Regions from separate parts of the Melissococcus plutonius ATCC 35311 genome, predicted to be linked through region 1. Evidence: predicted binding sites of a transcription regulator. Region 1 holds the regulator's gene; the other holds the start of a gene.
The links. Region 1 encodes CtsR, which represses protease genes until heat stress. Its sites were predicted from a motif close to TTGGTCAAAAAAGGTCAAANA; they were not measured.

Region 1 (10,544 bases):
GCCATGATTTATAGCCGGGAGTCAGACTGCGAGTGATAAGATCCGTAGTCGAAAGGGAAACAGCCCAGACCACCAGCTAAGGTCCCAAAATGTATGTTAAGTGGAAAAGGAGGTGGGGGTGCACAGACAACTAGGATGTTGGCTCAGAAGCAGCCATCATTTAAAGAGTGCGTAATAGCTCACTAGTCGAGTGACCCTGCGCCGAAAATGTACCGGGGCTAAACATACTACCGAAGCTGTGGATCACGAAAGTGATGGTAGGAGAGCGTTCTAAGGGCGAAGAAGGTAGATCGTGAGGACTACTGGAGCGCTTAGAAGTGAGAATGCCGGTATGAGTAGCGAAAGACAGGTGAGAATCCTGTCCACCGAAAGACTAAGGTTTCCTGGGGAAGGCTCGTCCGCCCAGGGTTAGTCGGGACCTAAGCTGAGGCCGACAGGCGTAGGCGATGGACAACAGGTTGATATTCCTGTACCCGTTGGAATTGTTTGAGCAATGGAGGGACACAGGAGGCTAAGGAAAGCATACGATTGGATGGTATGTCCAAGCAATGAGTCTTGAGTAGAGTAAAATGCTTTACTCTGTAAGGATGAGTTGTGATGGGGAGGGAAATATAAGTACCGAAGTTCCTGACGTCACACTGTCAAGAAAAGCTTCTAGTGAGAGACCAACGGCCCGTACCGCAAACCGACACAGGTAGTCGAGGAGAGCATCCTAAGGTGAGCGAGTGAACTTTCGTTAAGGAACTCGGCAAAATGACCCCGTAACTTCGGGAGAAGGGGTGCTGATATTAGTCAGCCGCAGTGAATAGGCCCAAGCGACTGTTTATCAAAAACACAGGTCTCTGCAAAATCGAAAGATGACGTATAGGGGCTGACGCCTGCCCGGTGCTGGAAGGTTAAGAGGAAGGGTTAGCTTCGGCGAAGCTCCGAATTGAAGCCCCAGTAAACGGCGGCCGTAACTATAACGGTCCTAAGGTAGCGAAATTCCTTGTCGGGTAAGTTCCGACCCGCACGAAAGGCGTAACGATTTGGGCACTGTCTCAACGAGAGACTCGGTGAAATTTTAGTACCTGTGAAGATGCAGGTTACCCGCGACAGGACGGAAAGACCCCATGGAGCTTTACTGTAGTTTGATATTGCGTGTTTGTACCACATGTACAGGATAGGTAGGAGCCGAAGAGACCGGGACGCTAGTTTCGGTGGAGGCGCTGGTGGGATACTACCCTTGTGTTATGAACACTCTAACCCGTAGCCTTGAAACAGGCTAGGAGACAGTGTCAGATGGGCAGTTTGACTGGGGCGGTCGCCTCCTAAAAGGTAACGGAGGCGCCCAAAGGTTCCCTCAGAATGGTTGGAAATCATTCGAAGAGTGCAAAGGCAGAAGGGAGCTTGACTGCGAGACAGACAAGTCGAGCAGGGACGAAAGTCGGGCTTAGTGATCCGGTGGTTCCGCATGGAAGGGCCATCGCTCAACGGATAAAAGCTACCCTGGGGATAACAGGCTTATCTCCCCCAAGAGTCCACATCGACGGGGAGGTTTGGCACCTCGATGTCGGCTCGTCGCATCCTGGGGCTGTAGTCGGTCCCAAGGGTTGGGCTGTTCGCCCATTAAAGCGGCACGCGAGCTGGGTTCAGAACGTCGTGAGACAGTTCGGTCCCTATCCGTCGCGGGCGTAGGAAATTTGAGAGGAGCTGTCCTTAGTACGAGAGGACCGGGATGGACTTACCGCTGGTGTACCAGTTGTTCTGCCAAGGGCACAGCTGGGTAGCTATGTAGGGAAGGGATAAACGCTGAAAGCATCTAAGTGTGAAGCCCACCTCAAGATGAGATTTCCCATTTCTTTAAGAAAGTAAGACCCCTGAGAGATGATCAGGTAGATAGGTCAGGAGTGGAAGGCCAGTGATGGTTGGAGCGGACTGATACTAATCGGTCGAGGACTTAACCAAAAAAGGTAGACGGTAGTGATTGACTTCAAATCCAGTTTTGAGTGAGCAACATGTTCATTCAAAGAAGAAAGACCCGTGTGGTGACGATAGCGAGAAGGATACACCTGTTCCCATGTCGAACACAGAAGTTAAGCTTTTTAGCGCCGATTGTAGTGAAGGGATTCCCTTTGTGAGAGTAGGACGTTGCCACGCAAGTCATTGGAGGTTTAGCTCAGCTGGGAGAGCACCTGCCTTACAAGCAGGGGGTCAGCGGTTCGAACCCGTTAACCTCCATTAAGAAGAAGCGAGCCGTTAGCTCAGTTGGTAGAGCATCTGACTTTTAATCAGAGGGTCACAGGTTCGAGCCCTGTACGGCTCATCAGGAAGACATGCGGGTGTGGCGGAATTGGCAGACGCACTAGATTTAGGATCTAGCGCCGCAAGGCGTGGGGGTTCAAGTCCCTTCACCCGTATATAAAGAGGCCGGCTTAGCTCAGTTGGTAGAGCATCTGATTTGTAATCAGAGGGTCGAGGGTTCAAGTCCTTTAGCCGGCATCGAAGGATGCGGAAATAGCTCAGTGGTAGAGCACCACCTTGCCAAGGTGGGGGTCGCGGGTTCGAACCCCGTTTTCCGCTTTAGGAAAGAGCAACAAAACGCCGGGGTGGCGGAACTGGCAGACGCACAGGACTTAAAATCCTGCGGTGAGTGATCACCGTACCGGTTCGATTCCGGTCCTCGGCATAGATGCGCCCATAGCTCAACTGGATAGAGTGTTTGACTACGGATCAAAAGGTTAGGGGTTCGACTCCTCTTGGGCGCGTAGTTTTTTTATATATATAAATAAAATCTTACATAATTCCGAGAAGTAGCTCAGCTTGGTAGAGCACTTGGTTTGGGACCAAGGGGTCGCAGGTTCGAATCCTGTCTTCCCGATCTTAGTTTAAAGAAGAAGTTTATTACTTCTTCTTTTTTATTTAGGCATACTTCTTTATTAAATAGGTAAAGTTCGGTATAATTATGGTCAGTATTAGTCAAGGAAAAAGGATGAATACGATGAGTAATCAAAATACTTCAGATTTAATTGAAGCATATCTAAAAAAGATATTAAAAGAAAGCAATAAAATTGAAATTAGGCGAGCAGAAATGGCCCATCTATTTAATTGTGTACCTTCTCAAATTAATTATGTAATTAACACTCGTTTTACAATTCAAAGAGGTTATGCTGTAGAAAGTAAACGGGGTGGAGGTGGATACATTCGGATTGCCAAAATACAAATTACGGATAATCATCAGTATTTAAAACAATTAAGGCAACTAGTTGGAGAGTATTTAACAGAAAAGGATGCTTTAATTGTTATACAGAAACTATATGAAGAAAATATAGTAACAAAACGAGAAGGGAACTTGATATTTTCCGTTTTAAGCAGATCTGTTTTAGAGAATTTCCAAAAAGATGAAGAGAAAATTAGAGCACAACTGATGTGTTCATTTTTAGAGAGATTGAGTTATGAGGAGGAATAGAGATATGGATGAATTATTTACAGAAAGTGCAAAAAATGTCCTTGCAATTACTCAAAATGAAGTTAAATACTTTAAACAAAAATTTGTTAGTTCTGAACATCTGTTATTAGCTCTAGTAACTGAAACAAATGGTATTGCTGGGAAGGTACTTCGTCAGTTAAATACAGATAAAATAGAATTAAAAGATGAAATTGAACATTTAACAGGATATGGCATAGTAGATAATTATTCTGATGAAACCTATCTGCCTTATTCTCCACGTGTAAAACAAATCTTTGCTTATGCTGGTGAAGAAGCTAAGCGTCTTGGATCCACCCACATTGGTACAGAACATATTTTATTAGGGCTCCTTAGAGATGAAGATATTCTTGCTGCTAGAATTTTATTAAATTTGGATTTAAGTTTATCAAAGATACGTCAATTACTATTAAAAAAAATGGGTGTTACAGATGAACAATTAAATAATGCTGCAAATCGTCGCAACACTCAATTAGGACAAAGAAAGGCAACAAAGGGAACGCCTATATTGGATTCTTTGGCCAGAGATTTAACTAAATTAGCAAATGAAAATAAACTGGATCCTGTAATAGGCAGATCAAAGGAAGTCAGACGATTAATTCAAATATTAAGTAGAAAAACAAAAAACAACCCTGTTTTGGTAGGTGAACCTGGAGTCGGGAAAACCGCTATTGCAGAAGGATTAGCACAGCAAATTGTTAATGGTGAAGTTCCTAGAGATATGCAGGATAAGCGATTAATGATGTTGGATATGGGGGCCTTAGTAGCGGGTACTAAATATCGTGGTGAATTTGAAGATCGGTTAAAGAAAGTCATTGATGAAATTTATCATGATGGACAAGTGATTTTATTTATTGACGAATTGCATACATTGATTGGTGCTGGGGGTGCTGAAGGAGCAATTGACGCTTCAAATATTTTAAAACCAGCTCTAGCTCGTGGTGAATTGCAAACTATTGGTGCAACTACTTTAGATGAATATCAAAAATATATTGAAAAAGATGCAGCATTGGAAAGACGATTTGCACGTATTCAGGTAGATGAACCAACTACAGAGGAAGCTGAACAAATTTTAAAGAGATTATGTCCTCGTTATGAAAATCATCATGGTGTACGAATTACAGATGCGGCTTTACATGCAGCTATTCAACTATCAGTACGTTACATTAATGATCGACAATTACCTGATAAAGCAATTGATTTAATGGACGAATCAGCAGCAAAAGTTCGTTTGGATAAGACAAATGAAACATCTAAAACACAAAAATTACAAGAAAAAATCGTACAAATCGTTGATGAAAAAGAGGCGGCAATTCAAGAGATTGATTTTGAAAAAGCGGCCCAATTGCATAAAAAAGAAAAGAACCTTCTAAAAGAACTTGATGATGCTTTTTTGATGGAAACAATGGACACAACAAGTTATAGCAATCAGGTAACAGAAGAGGATGTTACAATAGTTGTTTCCCAGTGGACAGGAATTCCTTTGCAGCAATTAGAGAAAAAAGAAAGTGAACGATTATTAGAATTAGAGTCTATTTTGCATAAGAGAGTTGTTGGACAAAATGAAGCAGTAAAAGCTGTTTCAAAAGCTATTCGCCGAGCTAGAAGTGGCTTAAAAGATCCTAAACGACCAATTGGTTCTTTTATGTTTTTAGGTCCGACTGGTGTAGGAAAAACAGAGTTAGCCAAAGCATTGGCTGAAGCAATGTTTGGTAGTGAAGATGCTCTTATTCGTGTCGATATGTCTGAATTTATGGAAAGATACAATACGAGTCGTTTAGTCGGATCACCTCCAGGTTATGTTGGTTATGAAGAAGGTGGCCAATTAACAGAAAAAATTAGACAAAAACCTTATTCAGTTGTTTTATTAGATGAAATTGAAAAAGCACATACCGATGTATTTAATATGCTTCTTCAAGTGTTAGATGATGGGCATCTAACAGATTCAAAAGGCAGAAAGATAGACTTTAGAAATACTATTGTAATTATGACTTCAAATATTGGTGCAACTGCTCTTCGGGATGAAAAAAATGTAGGATTTAATGTAAAAGATTTAAGTAGAGATCATCTTGCAATGCAAAAACGTATCTTAGATGAGCTAAAAAAGACCTGTAAACCAGAATTTTTAAATCGAATTGACGAAACAATTGTTTTCCATTCATTAAACAAAGAAGAAATACATGAAATTGTAAAAATCATGAGCTTATCCATTATTCAACGTATGAAAGAACAAGATATTCATATTAAAATAACCCCTTCAGCAATTGATGTAATTGGTAATGCTGGTTTTGATAAGGAATATGGTGCACGACCAATCCGAAGAGCTTTACAAAAAGAAATAGAAGATCGATTAAGTGAGGCACTTTTATCAGGACAAGTTCATTTAGGCGATAAAATCACAATTGGAGCTAGTAAAGGAAAAATTACAATGACTATTCATAAATCGACTTCTGAAAAGGTTTTTCAAACAACCTAATTTATAATATTTTTATTTAATTTTAGGAACAATTTAGTAAGATTACACTTGTTTATGAAGCATGGGAGTATATCCTATGCTTTTTATTTTGATAAATGATTATTTTAATCATTTCGTTTATTTCCTACTCATATATTAATAAAAACAACGAATTAAGACCTTATTAGCCTAATTTTTAAATGACTATCGCTACTTGGAAAGTTTGACAACCTATGATACTATAAAACAGTTATAAGGGAGGTAAACTATGATCGAATTAATTGCAACAGCTGAATCCGTTGAACAAGCAGAAAAATTATTAGAAGTTGGTATAGATACATTATACATAGGAGAAGAAACATATGGATTACGGTTACCTACTTCTTTTTCTCGTTTAGAACAAGAAAATATTGTGAAACAAGCTCATACTGCTGGAAAAAAAGTGACAGTTGCTATTAACGGAATTATGCATCCAGACAAAATGAAAAACATTTCTGAATATTTAGAATTTTTGCAAAATATTCAAGTTGATCAGCTTACAGTTGGTGATCCGGGTGTTATTTTTATCATGCAAAGAGATGAAATAAAAATTCCTTATATCTATGATGGTGCTACATTGGTGACTAATGCTAGACAAATAAATTTTTGGGGAAAACGTGGTGCCATTGGTGCCGTTTTAGCTAGGGAAGTCCCTTATAAAGAATTGGTAGCTATTTCTCCTAAATTAACTATTCCTGTAGAAATTTTGGTATATGGTGCTACTTGTATTCATCATTCTAAACGTCCACTTTTACAAAATTATTATAATTTTACTAAAATTAATGAGTTGAAAGATAAAGAGAGAGAGTTATTTATTTCTGAACCTAGAAAAGAAAATACACATTATTCTATTTATGAAGACAGTAATGGGACCCACATTTTTTCAAATAATGATATTAATTTAATGGGAAGGTTAGATCAACTAATTTCTTCTAATTATACACATTGGAAATTAGATGGTATCTATACACCAGGAGAAAATTTTGTGTCTATTGCAAGTCTTTTTGTGCAAGCTAGGGAAAAAATAATAAATAAAAATTGGACACAACTAGAAGCACAATTAGCAGTTGAACAGATAAATCAATTACATCCAAATAATCGAGGGTTAGATTTAGGTTTCTTTGATATAGATCCTGGTGAAATTAAATAATAAAGAGGTGAGAAGATGATTCATCAGCAAATTAAACGTCCAGAAGTATTAGCACCAGCTGGCACGTTAGAAAAATTAAAAACAGCTATTCATTATGGTGCTGATGCAGTGTATATTGGTGGCAATGCATATAGTTTACGAAGTCGTGCTGGCAATTTTTCATCAGAAGAAATGGCTGAGGGAGTAGCTTTTGCTAAGCAACATGATGCAAAAGTCTATGTAGCAGCAAACATGGTTACCCATGAAGGAAATCAATCAGGTGCAGAGGACTTTTTTCGTGAAGTACAAAACATTGGTGTTTCTGCAGTTATTATTTCAGATCCTGCACTGATTGAAGTATGTGCGAATAGCGCACCTGGATTACCTATTCATTTATCAACACAGGCATCAGCAACAAACTATGAAACATTAGAATTTTGGAAAAAAGAAGGATTAGAACGAGTTGTATTGGGCCGAGAAGTTTCCATGACAGAAATTAAAGAAATTCGTGAACATACAGATATAGAAATAGAAGCATTTATTCATGGTGCTATGTGCATTTCCTATTCGGGTCGGTGTATATTATCAAATCATATGTCAATGCGAGATGCTAATCGTGGTGGTTGTTCACAATCTTGTCGTTGGAAATATGATTTATTTGATATACCATTTGGAACGAATGAACGACATAGTTTAATTGAAAATAATGATACAAATGAAGAATTTTCAATGAGTGCAGTAGATATGTCAATGATTCAACATATTCCTGAGTTAATTGAGAATGGTATCGACAGTTTCAAAATTGAAGGTCGTATGAAATCGATTCACTATGTTTCAACTGCTTCTAATGTATATAAAACTGCCATAGACGCCTATATTTCAGATCCTAGCCATTATGAATGTAAACAAGAATGGATTGATGAACTCTGGAAGGTCGCTCAAAGAGAGCTATCCACCGGTTTTTATTATCATATACCTACAGAAGATGATCAACTTTTTGGTTCAAGAAGAAAAATTCCCGAATATAAATTTATTGGTGAAGTCATGGCTTATGATAAAACAACTAAAATAGCAACCATTCGCCAAAGAAATCATTTTTGTATAGGAGATAAAATTGAATTTTATGGACCTGGCTTCAGACATTTTAGTCAAACGGTAACTGTCATGTACAATGAAGATGGAGAATTAATTGATCGAGCACCTAATCCAATGATGATTTTAACAATGCCTGTTGAACACGAAGTTTTTATAGGTGATATGATTCGAAAGGAAAAATAAGTATTAATACTAATTAGTGAATTATTAATTTTTAATTTGTGAAAAAGCAAAGACTGGAAAGGTACCTTTCCAGTCTTATTTTTAATGAAATAATTTAAAATTATGAAAAATTCTTATAGCATAATATCTTTAATAAAGTTTTATTATGCTAAAATAAAACATAGGAATTATGCGTATATTATTTGGAAGGAGCTAGTAACATGAAAGCAGAAATTATAGCAGTAGGAACAGAAATTTTACTCGGCCAAATAGTGAATACAAATGCAACCTTTTTATCAGAGGAACTAGCTTCCTTAGGCATTGAGGTATATTACCAGACAGTTGTTGGTGACAATGCACAACGATTGACACAGCTTTTAAAGATTGCACAAAAACGTAGCGATTTGATTATTCTATGTGGTGGATTAGGACCAACAGAAGATGATTTAACAAAAGAAACAATTGCAAACTATCTTCATAAATCTTTAATTGAAGATCAAGATGGACTAAGAAATCTCCAGCATTTTTTTGAACTGTCTAAAAGAAAAATGACAAAGAATAATTTACGACAAATTTTGACAATTAAGGATGGTTATACATTACAAAATCAAACAGGGCTGGCTGTAGGTACATTAATAGAGAATGATAAAACGAACTATTTATTATTGCCAGGACCACCAAATGAATTACAGCCAATGTTTCAACAATTTGCTAGACCTCTATTGGAAAAGCTTTTTCCTCAAAGAGAACAACTATTTTCCAAAGTTTTACGTTTTTATGGTATCGGGGAATCACAATTAGTTACAGAATTGAAGGAACTGATTGATCAGCAAACAAATCCGACCATTGCACCTTATGCAAAAACAAATGAAGTAACCTTACGCTTGACTGCAAAGGCAACAGATGAAAAGACAAGTAATAAAATGCTGCTTTCATTAGAAAAACAAATTATGGAAAAAGTTGGGAGTTACTTTTACGGTTATGGAGAAAATAATAGTTTAGCAAAGGTAGTTGCTCATTTATTAAAAGAAAAACAAAAAACAATAACAGCGGCTGAAAGTTTAACGTCAGGATTATTTCAAAGTACATTAGGTGAAATTAGTGGTATATCTCAAATTTTTAAGGGTGGATTTGTTGTTTATACAGAAGAAACCAAAGAAAATTTTTTAAATATTCCCAAAGAACTCTTGGAAAATGATGGAACAGTTAGTGAAATTTGTGCCATAAAAATGGCAGAACACGCACGTCAATTAGCAAATACTGATTATGCAATTTCATTTACAGGTGTAGCTGAGAAAACATTGGAAGGAAAACCTGCTGGAACAGTTTGGATTGGATTTTCACAGAAAAACCAAACAGCATTTGCTAGGTCATTTCAGTTTAACGGTGATCGTAATAGTGTTCGTCAACATGCTGTTATGCAAGGCTTAGCGCTTATTCGCCAGATAGTTTTAAATAAAGAATAAGAAAGCGAATATTTGTTCGTATTTACCTTGATTTTTCAAGTTAGAAAAGTTATGATATAGCTAATAGTTAATAAATTATTATTGATTTTATATAGATCAAAGGAGGATTATCGATTGGCAGATGATCGCAAAACAGCTTTAGATGCTGCATTAAAAAAAATTGAAAAGAACTTTGGTAAGGGTTCTATTATGAAATTAGGAGAGAAGGCTGATCAGCAAGTTGCTACTGTTCCTAGTGGCTCTTTAGCTTTGGATGTAGCTTTAGGTGTTGGTGGCTATCCTAGAGGAAGAATCGTTGAAATCTACGGACCTGAAAGTTCTGGTAAGACAACCGTCTCTCTTAATGCTATCGCTGAAATACAAAAACAAGGTGGAACTGCTGCCTTTATTGATGCTGAACATGCTCTTGATCCACAATATGCCCAAAAATTAGGTGTTAATATTGATGAATTATTACTATCACAGCCAGATACTGGAGAGCAAGGCTTAGAAATTGCGGATGCTTTGGTATCTAGTGGTGCAATTGACATAGTTGTCGTTGACTCTGTGGCTGCACTTGTCCCACGTGCTGAAATTGATGGAGAAATGGGCGCCAGTCATGTAGGATTGCAAGCTAGATTAATGTCACAAGCACTACGTAAACTCTCCGGTTCAATTAGTAAAACAAAAACAATTGCTATTTTTATTAACCAAATTCGCGAGAAGGTAGGCGTAATGTTTGGGAATCCAGAA
Region 2 (10,544 bases), 410 kb from region 1:
TCATGAAGTTTGACGAAACAGAAGAATTTTATCATAAATTTATTGATCTATTATATACTATATTACCTGGATATAAAAAAGAAGGAAAAAACAATGTAACTATTGCTATAGGATGCACGGGCGGCCAACATCGATCGGTAGCTCTAACTGAGAGGATTGGTCATGCATTAGAGACGGATTATCATGTAAATATTACCCATCGTGATAACGAAAAAAGAAAAGAAACGGTGAATCGCTCATGATAAAAAATTCTCAGCCCAGAAAACCTAAAATTGCAATTATTGGTGGTGGAACAGGATTACCCGTTATTCTGAAAAGTTTGAGAAACCAGAATGTTGATATCACTGCAATTATAACGGTTGCTGATGATGGAGGTAGTAGTGGAGAGATTCGAACATCAATGCAGATGACGCCCCCTGGAGATTTAAGGAATGTCTTGGTAGCTCTTTCTGATATGCCACAATTATATGAAGATATTTTTCAATATCGATTCAAAGCATCTGATCAATATTTTGCTAATCATGCAATAGGAAATTTAATTATTGCTGCATTAACAGAAATGCGTGAAAGTACCTATGAAGCGATTCAATTATTGTCAAAATTAATGCATGTTGATGGACATATTTATCCATCTTCGGAAGAACCACTTATCTTACATGCTGTTTTTGAAGATGGAACTAGAGCTATAGGTGAGTCAAATATTGCAACGGATCGAAAAGTGATTGATCATGTTTATGTAACAAATATGAATGATGAAAAGCAGCAACCAAAGGCGGCAAGAAAGGTAGTTAAAGCGATTCATGAAGCGGATATGATTGTTTTAGGACCTGGAAGTTTGTTTACCAGTATTCTACCTAATTTGGTTATTAATGAAATTGCAGAGGCAATCAAACAAACAACAGCCGAAGTTGTTTATATTTGCAATATTATGACACAAAAAGGAGAAACGGAACATTTTACAGATGCTGATCATGTGCGGGTTTTAAACAAACATTTAGATACAAAATTTATTGATACTGTTCTAGTTAATACGGAAAAAATTCCAGATGGGTATATGGATCCAACTATTTATGATGAGTATTTAGTTCAAGTGGAGCATGATTTTAGCGGTTTGCGTAATGAAGGATGTCGTGTTATTTCAACGAACTTTTTAAAGCTAAGAAATAGTGGTGTTTTTCATGATGGAAATCGGGTTGTTGATGAATTATTTAAAATTGTATTTGGAGCCAAATAATTATAAAACAATGAATGAATCTCACTAGAGAAAGGAGGAATTTTATGTCATTTGCCTCTGAAGTGAAAAAGGAATTGACAGGACTAGAAGTGCATAGGGAACATGCAAAAGCGGAATTAGCTGCTTTGATACGAATGAATGGTTCTCTAGGTTTGGTTAATCAACAATTTATCTTAAATGTGCAAACCGAAAATGCTGCAATCGCTCGGCGGATTTATGCACTACTAAAAGATCACTATCATGTACGTTCAGAATTACTTGTTCGTAAAAAAATGAAATTGAAAAAGAATAATGTGTATATTGTTCGTTTAAAACAAGATACTAAAAAGATTTTAGCAGATTTAGACATTATGGAAGGATTGGTTTTTCAAAGTCACGTATCTAAGCAGATTACTGAAAATCCACAAAAAATTCGTTCGTATTTGCGTGGGGCTTTCATGGCTTCCGGATCAATTAATAATCCAGAAACAAGTCGGTATCATTTAGAAATTTATTCTACATATGAAGAACATAATGAAGATATCTATAAAATGCTTAATTATTATCGATTAAATGCTGGTATTCTTGAACGTAGAAATGGCTATATCTCTTATTTGAAGGGTGCTGAAAAGATCGCTGATTTTTTGACGTTGATTGGAGCTACAAATTCGATGTTAAAATTTGAAGATGTACGTATTATCCGTGATATGAGAAACTCTGTGAATCGTTTGGTTAATTGTGAAACAGCCAACCTCAATAAAACAATCAATGCAGCATCCAAGCAAATTAATAATATTCATTACATTGAACAGACGGTGGGGCTAAATGCATTACCAGACAAATTGCAAGAAATTGCTGAATTGCGTTTGAATTATCCAGAGGTAAGTCTTAAAGAATTAGGTGAAATGATGACAACTGCCTCGATTTCAAAATCAGGAATTAATCATCGCTTAAGAAAAATCAATGAGTTTGCTGAAGAATTAAAAAAGAATGGTAATTAGATAAAAACGAATCAAAAAACTGGTATCAGTCATTCTATTTGCTATTTGCGATAATTTTATTTGTAGGTTAATCGTTTAATAGATTGGTGAAAAATTTTTAATAGAAATTAGGAAATGGATTGAATCATATTACTTAATCATTAACAAAATACAAAGCAGAATGGTCAAAAATCATTTCTGACCATTCTGCTTTGTATTAACTTTTTTGTAAATAGTTGAATAACTGTTCTTGAGAAATAGACTCATCAAAAATATGGTTATCAATCAAAATCGTTGGAATGAACTGAATATTGGCAACTGTTGCTTCATTAATAATCGCTTGTTTGATCGCTGAATAATTCTCTAAAGGTAATGAAAGATTTAAGATATTTTCTGCATAACCTGCTACCTCATTTAAGGATAATTCACCCCATTCTTCCTGTGTGGCAAACATGTTACGAATCATTTCTAAGCTAACATCAGGCTTATAATAATCAATATACCGATGCATGATATTCCCACGTTGTAAGCTATCTTTTTCTTTGTTTAACAACTTGATAATCCGTTGCAATCTGCCAGCTTTTACCTGTTCAGTCAATAGACCATCAAAATCAGTGAACCATTTTTTGGAATAGGGACAACGAACGTTAATAAATTCAATAATTTTAATTGGTGCTTTTTCATCACCAATTTTAAGACCTTCTCTAGTTGTGACTTTTTCTGTTTTAATTATTGAAGTATCCATAGGCATCCTGCTTTCTAATTTTAATTGATGAATAAAGATTAAACGATGAAAAATAAAATAGCTGAATTATTCTTTTTATTTTGTCTAACACGGTAGATAATTCATTTGAATCAATGACTATAATTTGATCTAAAGGATATAACAGAAATAGATTTCAAGGAATTATCTAGAAAAATAATTTATATTTTGATTTTAACTAGCAAAATATACAGATTCATTTTATATTTTTAACCATTATTCCTTTAATGAACGACTATTTTCCATGACATCATCAATTAAACCATAGGCTTTTGCTTCTTCTGCAGTCATAAAATTATCACGATCTGTATCTTTTTCAATGACTTCAATAGGTTGTCCTGTACGTTCAGATAAAATTTTATTTAGTCTTTCACGTGTATTTAAAATATGCTTAGCAGCAATTTCAATTTCAGTTGCTTGACCCTGTGCGCCGCCAAGGGGTTGGTGAATCATGATTTCTGCATTTGGTAATGCAAAACGTTTGCCTTTTTGACCTGCTGTTAGTAAAAAACTACCCATAGAAGCAGCAATTCCTAAAACAATTGTTTGAACATCAGCTTTAACAAAGTTCATAGTATCAAAAATTGCCAATCCAGCAGAAACACTACCGCCAGGTGAATTGATGTATAAATAAATATCTTTTTCAGAATCTTGTGCATCTAAGAATAATAACTGAGCAATAACTGAATTTGAGACATTATCATCAATTGGACCACTTAACATAACAATTCGATCTTTTAATAAACGAGAATAAATATCATAAGCTCTTTCACCTCGTGACGATTGCTCAATGACTGTAGGTATTAAATTCATAAATAAACATCCTCCTATATAAAGAAACTTTTAAATTATTTTATCATAAATCCTGATTTGGTGCCCGTAAAAAGTATACTCTTTTGGTCAAAAAAGGTCAATATTAACCTATTGAGTTTTGAATGTTATTTTTCCTTCCTAGCTAAATATGTTATACTATTTTTAATTTAATCAGAAAAGATGTGAGGATTAGATGATTATCGTTTTTGTAGCCGGTTTCGTTGGAGTGTGTCTTGGTGCAGTTATTGTATTAATCAGTATGGCTTTAAGAAATGTTTATGAAGAAAAAAAAGAACAACGTTACAGAGTATTAGAACATTATGTAAAAGAAATTGAAACATTAAATTTACTAAATAAAAAAATTAATGAGATTTTATTAAAACGAGAAATTTATGTAGATAAAAGCGTCCACTTTATGTCAATGGATGATTGTTATATCAGTATCGATGATTTTATTTATCTAGAATCTTTTTCTGCTCAGAATAATTTTTATCTGCCTACCTATCTTATTGAAGAATTCTTTAAAAGCATTACGCATCGAAAAGTTATATTGACTTTTTCTGAAACTGCTGATATTGGAGGAAGTACCTATAAGGGAGGTCGAACTATTCTAGAAGATTTCTCAGAAAATTTATTGATACTAATTGAGGATAAAAAACAGAAGTTAAAACAGTTAAGTAATCGGCTATTATAAAATTTTTTAATTTATTTATTAAATACTTGTTATAAGATTATATTTGTATAAGAAATATGGGATATTTTTACTTTCAAGTTTTTACAAAAACTTACTGGGCATTGTAACCAAAATTTCGATTTACAAATTAAACACTATTAAAAACCTTGCTTAGTAAGATAAGTAAGGTTTTTAATTTATACAAATGAATAGTTATTCCCACTAGAACCTATCTACCATTCTAAAAAGGATGATTTATTAGAAAAAAGTTAGATTCAGATTGATTTAATCAGTAATTTCTGATTATCTATGATAATAAAAAAATAATTTTAATGAGAGAAAATAATCATTCATATACAAATTAGACCTATGCTAACTATTTATTGATGACATAATGGAATCGATAGTTAAATGATTTAAATAAGTCATCTAATAAAGCATTTAACTTGTGGGTATTTTTATCTGTAAAAAAACTTTGAGATTTATTGTGTTATTTATTATTATTTTTATTTATATCAAAACTATATATTTCTTTAGCAATGTTGAATGCAGACCAAGCTTTTGGCCAACCAACATAAAAAGCAAGGTGAGTAACTATTTCTGCAATTTCTTTTTGGGTAATGCCATTTTCTTTTCCATTTTTCATATGAAATGATAATTGATCATAACTTCCGCCTGCTATTAGTGCTGTAATTGTAATCAATGAACGATCATGAGATGATAATTCTTTTTCTCTTGACCAAATTTCACCAAAAAGAACATCATCATTAAGTTCTGCAAATTTTGGTGCGAAATTCCCTAAAGCATCCTTACCAGCAGTTGTTCTTATCATTTTTCCACCTCCTTTAAAATTAAATCTAAGTACAGTATATATGTTGGAACACAATTTAAGTCAAATAATAAGCAAACATAAGATCCGTTGATTTTGATTAAAAATTAAGAAGCAGGTAATTAAACAGCAATTTATATACAAGGAGAAAAATTGTATTGAGTAAAAATAGTTATAGTATAGGTTAAAATTTAATATTCACAATTAAGTAAATTAAAAGAAGGAGATGACAACGGTTAGAAGAAAAATAAAAACTTTATAGGTAAGAACAACATTCTAATTCTAAATCATTCAATTAACGAATTAGTATATAGAGGAATATGTTTAGGTATTATGAAAAAGAAAGGTTAATTCATTTCCAATATAATGAAAATAAATTATGAATATTTAGCAAAATAAGTAATTTAATAAAATTTTCGTTTTCTTTAAAATAGGAAATAAATAGAGCAGGATTAAAGCAATATACTAAATGACAGTTTAAAGAAAACGAAGCACCAAAAAGTTATTTAAATTTTTAGAAGGAAAAAAGATTTGAAATAACGAAATAAATTGAAGAATTTTATTTTGGTCTAAAGACCATTGCATGAAACTGCGGTTTTTATCAAGATTATTCAAAAGGATGCAGACTTCTTTCAATATTTAAATGGATATTAGAACAAATAAGCAGAAATTGATTGATCAGCACAGTTTGTTAAATAAAAAATTGAATGAAAAGCTATTTTAGTATTGATAATAATTATAATACTGTATAAATAATAAAATGATTATTGACTAGCTAAATCAATGATAATATAAAGAGAAGGAAATAATGTCTATTAATAAAATTTAATAAAATATAGATTGCTAGCTAATTGGTTAAACGAGTATAATAGAAATATATACATATAGATGAAGAAAAATATTTTAGTGATTACTAAATGATTAAAATTAAATAATTTTAATTTTGTAAGTCATTTTAATGATCAAGAAAATATAAACATAGACCTTAAACATTTTAATGAATGAAAAGCTGAGAATATTTCAAATTTTTAACAATAGATTACCTATTTATTTTCAATATCTTATTTGTTCAATAAAAAAAGATATAAAGATTATCTTGTTCATTTTTATCTATCTTTATCCAAAATGGAAAATAACCAATCATGAGAAAATTTAAAATAAAAAATTAATGAATGAAACAAGAATCAATTAATAAAAAAAATTTCAACAAATGTAAAGTGTTGCTCTAGCAGTCAGATAACTAATTTAACTACATTTATTGTTATTTTTGGTTATTTTATTAAATGTTTCATTAAATAGATGAAGTTATTTGAATTTTTGATAAATAATCAGCAAGTAATAAAATTACTTTAATTAACTATAATAGATAAAATAAATTAAAATTTCTAATAATTATTAGATTTGATTATTGAAAACGGATTATCCAATATTTTTTATTAAAATTATTGATACATCATGTAAATTTAAAATATTCAATTAGATTAATTAAGTTAGAATTAGAATATATGAAAAACTATTTTGAAATTGTAAACATAAAAGTAATAAATTAAAAAAGAAAAAACATCTTCCATGCTAGTTGGAAGATGGAGAATGTTGGGTGTATCTATCGAATATAAACGCGCTCTGAGGGAATCGAACCCCCGTCTTAAGAACCGGAATCTTATGTGATATCCACTACACTAAGAGCGCCTGATTAATCAGACGTCTACTAGTGTAGCTGATTTTTAACCAAATTACAAGGGAAAGTGTGAATGAAAAATGAAATTAGAACAGCATCTTCAATTACAGCAACAACAAAAGCAGAAACAAACGCAAAAATTAGTGATGACACAACAACTACAACAATCTATTCAGATTTTACAGTCAAATCTAGATGAATTAACTTCTTTAATATAGACAAAGGCATTAGAGAATCCATTAATCGAACTAAAAATTACTGAATTTAACGATAGATCATTCACAAATTTTTCTTATTCGCCTGAAGAAGAACAGAACTATTTAGAACAGATTCCTGAACAACATGCTTCACTGTTTAAATATTTGATTGATCAAATTCATTTGAACTATCGAGACACCTATCTTCGTTCATTGATGCTTTTTTTAGTGGAATATATCGATCTAAATGGCTATCTGACTATTTCTTTAGAAGAAGCAATAGAGAAAACAGAAAGTTCTTCGATTCAAATGCTGGATGCATTAACACTTATTCAACAATTGGACCCTCCAGGTGTGGGAGCAAGAAGTCTACAAGAATGTTTAATGCTCCAAGTGGAACGAGATGATAAGGCACCTGAATTGGCTTACATTATTTTAGAAGAAAATTTTATGATGCTTGTTCAGAGGAAATGGCAAGAAATTGCAAAAAAGTTTGCCATTTCTTTGGTTGAAGTTCAGAATATTTTTGACTATATTCAAACATTAACTCCTTACCCAGGAAGTATTTTCGAAGCCAACACTGGATTATATATACGACCAGATTTAACTGTCTCCATTAATAATAGAAAAATAACCATACAATCAAATCAAAATCGAACATTTCAATTGAACTTTCAACAAGCTTATTTTAAGCGAATGGAAGAAACCAATGATGAAGAAGTAAAAAGATATTTAAAAGAAAAAAAAGCAGAATTTGATTGGTTGAAAAAATCAATTGAACAACGTGGAAATACAATTTTACGTATAGGACAATTTATTGTAGAAAAACAAGCAGAATTTTTCTTACTGTCAGATCATCCATTACATCCATTAGCATTGAAAGATGCTGCAATAGCTTTATCGTTACATGAATCAACGATCAGACGGGCGGTAAATGAAAAATATCTTGAGACAATATTTGGAATTTTTGAATTGCGTTCATTTTTTTCTTCCAATATTACTTATGCAACCTATACTGGTGAGTGTATTTCAACAAGGCAGATAAAAGAGAAACTTCATTCTCTCATTGAACAGGAAGATAAAACAAGACCACTTTCTGATCAAAAAATAGTATTGCAATTAAAAAATGAAGGAATTGAAATTTCAAGGCGAACAGTGACAAAGTACAGAGAAGCTTTGGGAATTTCTGCTTCATCGAAAAGAAAACGTTATAATTAAAAATTCTTTGTAAAATTAATCATACGATAAGCAATTTTAAATAAATATATATAATTGTTAATAATATAGCCGGTTATTTATCTTATTTAAATAAACATATCAAATCAAGTAATCAAATACATATCCAATAGTAATCAAATACATATCCAATAGGTTGAATAGAAAGAGTGGATAAAAACAATTCATTTTTTTACTATTTATTATTAAAGGGACGCTTATTCGTTTACATTATTTTTCTTCCTACTAAGTTTTTTTAAAAAAAGCTAAAATTAAAGAAAAATTCTTGCTATTAAGCAAAAAAGAACGTATATTTATCTTGCTTATAATTAATTAAATAAAAGAGAATTATTTAGTAAAGTTGGAATATAAATGAAAAATACGAAAAGGTTGGTAAAGGATCGGTATATCACAGGATTTGATGGCATTCGTACTATTGCTGTACTAGGTGTTATTTTATATCATCTATTTCCAACTGTTTTAGTTGGCGGTTACCTAGGTGTGCCTGTCTTTTTTGCGGTTTCTGGTTATTTAATTACTAATTTATTAAGGCAAGAATGGATACAAACAAAAGAAGTAGACTTAAAAGCATTTTATATTCGACGGATGAAGCGACTTTATCCTGCATTAATTGCTATGTTGGTTTTATCTACTGCTTACATCACAATTTTTCAATCAAATTTGTTGAATAATATCCATGGTGAAATTATTAGCAGTCTGTTATATCTGAATAATTGGTGGCAAATTTTTCAAGGGACTTCTTATTTTGATCATTTTGCTGTTCCTTCTCCTTTTACTCATATTTGGTCATTGGCAGTTGAAGCACAATATTATTTGGTTTGGCCTATTGTCTTCGTATTGTTAGAAAAATTTATTAAATACCCAGGTAAGATCATTAAAATTATTAGTTCTCTTACCTTATTATCTGTCTTATTGATGGCACTTTTTTATACACCAAATACAGATCCTACAAGAGTTTATTATGGAACAGATACTAGATTATTTTCTATTTTACTTGGAAGTGCATTTGCTTTCATTTGGCCAAGTTATCGATTAAAAAAGGAAATTCCGCAATCTGCCCGTCATTTTTTAAATGGTGTTGGAATTATTTCTCTATTTATAATAATTATGTCTTTTCTTTTTTTAGCAGACCATTATAATTTTGTTTATTATGGCGGTATGTTTATTTTTACAATTTTTGCAGTTTTGTTGGTAGCTGTCACTGCACATCCTGGGGCAGATCTCAACCGCTGGTTGACTAATCCCGTGTTTGATTGGATTGGGAAACGGAGTTATGGCATTTATCTCTATCAGTTTCCTGTAATGGTTTTTTATGAAGCGAAAATAAAAAATTTGACGCATTTTTCACTTTGGCATTCATTCATTGAATTGTTATTAATTCTTGGTATTAGTGAATTGTCTTATCGATATATTGAAAAACCATTTAAAAAATTTCATTATAAATATCGTTTACTTGTTTTAAAAGATTTAGTAAGCAAACCTTTGTTTAAACGTTGGAAAATTATTAGTGGTATTGGAATATTTGTTGGATTGCTTGCGCTATATGGGTTAATCATTGCACCTTCCAATCAAATTGACGCACAGCAACAAGAATTACAAGAACAAATTGAAGTGAATAAGAAAAAAGTGGAAGATCGTAAATCTCATATAATTCAGGGAAAGAGCGATTCATCACCTCAGGTAGCCAAAGAATTGGATTATGGCCTCATTCCAGAAGAAAAGGAACGAGCAAAAAATATGGAAATTAGTGTTATTGGTGATTCCGTTATTTTGAATGCTTCGGCGGATTTACAGAAGATATTTCCTAAAATGGTCATTGATAGTGATATAGGTCGTCAACTTTATGCTAGTGTTCCAGTTGTGGAAAAACTAAAAAAAGAAAAAATGTTCAAAGATACAATACTTATTGGGTTAGGAACCAATGGTTCGTTTACTGAAGCACAATTTAATGATTTTATGCATGCTATTGGTGAGAAAAAAGTTTACTGGATTAATGTTCGTGTTCCAACTAAACGTTGGCAGGATGATGTAAATAGCATGTTAGAAGAAATGAAGAAAAAATACAAAAATTTAACGATTATTGATTGGTATAATTATAGTAATGCACATGAAGAATGGTTTTATGATGACCATGTACATCCGAATGAAATTGGAAGGATTAA

Region 2: the regulator CtsR is predicted to act here: its motif matches at 3,853-3,873, upstream of clpP (ATP-dependent Clp endopeptidase proteolytic subunit ClpP).

Annotation. Positions count from the first base shown of each region.
Region 1 covers NC_015516.1:295,111-305,654, forward strand. Annotated here, with positions in the region: rRNA gene MPTP_RS01285 (23S ribosomal RNA) at 1-1,947, shown strand, start outside; rRNA gene rrf (5S ribosomal RNA) at 2,024-2,139, shown strand; tRNA gene MPTP_RS01295 (tRNA-Val) at 2,148-2,220, shown strand; tRNA gene MPTP_RS01300 (tRNA-Lys) at 2,233-2,305, shown strand; tRNA gene MPTP_RS01305 (tRNA-Leu) at 2,318-2,399, shown strand; tRNA gene MPTP_RS01310 (tRNA-Thr) at 2,409-2,481, shown strand; tRNA gene MPTP_RS01315 (tRNA-Gly) at 2,491-2,562, shown strand; tRNA gene MPTP_RS01320 (tRNA-Leu) at 2,583-2,668, shown strand; tRNA gene MPTP_RS01325 (tRNA-Arg) at 2,674-2,747, shown strand; tRNA gene MPTP_RS01330 (tRNA-Pro) at 2,787-2,860, shown strand; gene MPTP_RS01335 (CtsR family transcriptional regulator) at 2,981-3,448, shown strand; gene MPTP_RS01340 (ATP-dependent Clp protease ATP-binding subunit) at 3,453-5,942, shown strand; gene MPTP_RS01345 (peptidase U32 family protein) at 6,190-7,110, shown strand; gene MPTP_RS01350 (peptidase U32 family protein) at 7,126-8,367, shown strand; gene MPTP_RS01355 (competence/damage-inducible protein A) at 8,568-9,812, shown strand; gene recA (recombinase RecA) at 9,927-10,544, shown strand, end outside.
Region 2 covers NC_015516.1:706,992-717,535, forward strand. Annotated here, with positions in the region: gene rapZ (RNase adapter RapZ) at 1-242, shown strand, start outside; gene MPTP_RS02975 (gluconeogenesis factor YvcK family protein) at 239-1,234, shown strand; gene whiA (DNA-binding protein WhiA) at 1,279-2,214, shown strand; gene MPTP_RS02985 (thioredoxin domain-containing protein) at 2,411-2,938, opposite strand; gene clpP (ATP-dependent Clp endopeptidase proteolytic subunit ClpP) at 3,173-3,769, opposite strand; gene MPTP_RS02995 (hypothetical protein) at 3,966-4,463, shown strand; gene MPTP_RS03000 (carboxymuconolactone decarboxylase family protein) at 4,933-5,274, opposite strand; tRNA gene MPTP_RS03005 (tRNA-Arg) at 6,889-6,960, opposite strand; gene MPTP_RS10200 (hypothetical protein) at 7,023-7,148, shown strand; partial or broken gene rpoN (RNA polymerase factor sigma-54) at 7,096-8,364, shown strand; gene MPTP_RS03015 (acyltransferase family protein) at 8,734-10,544, shown strand, end outside.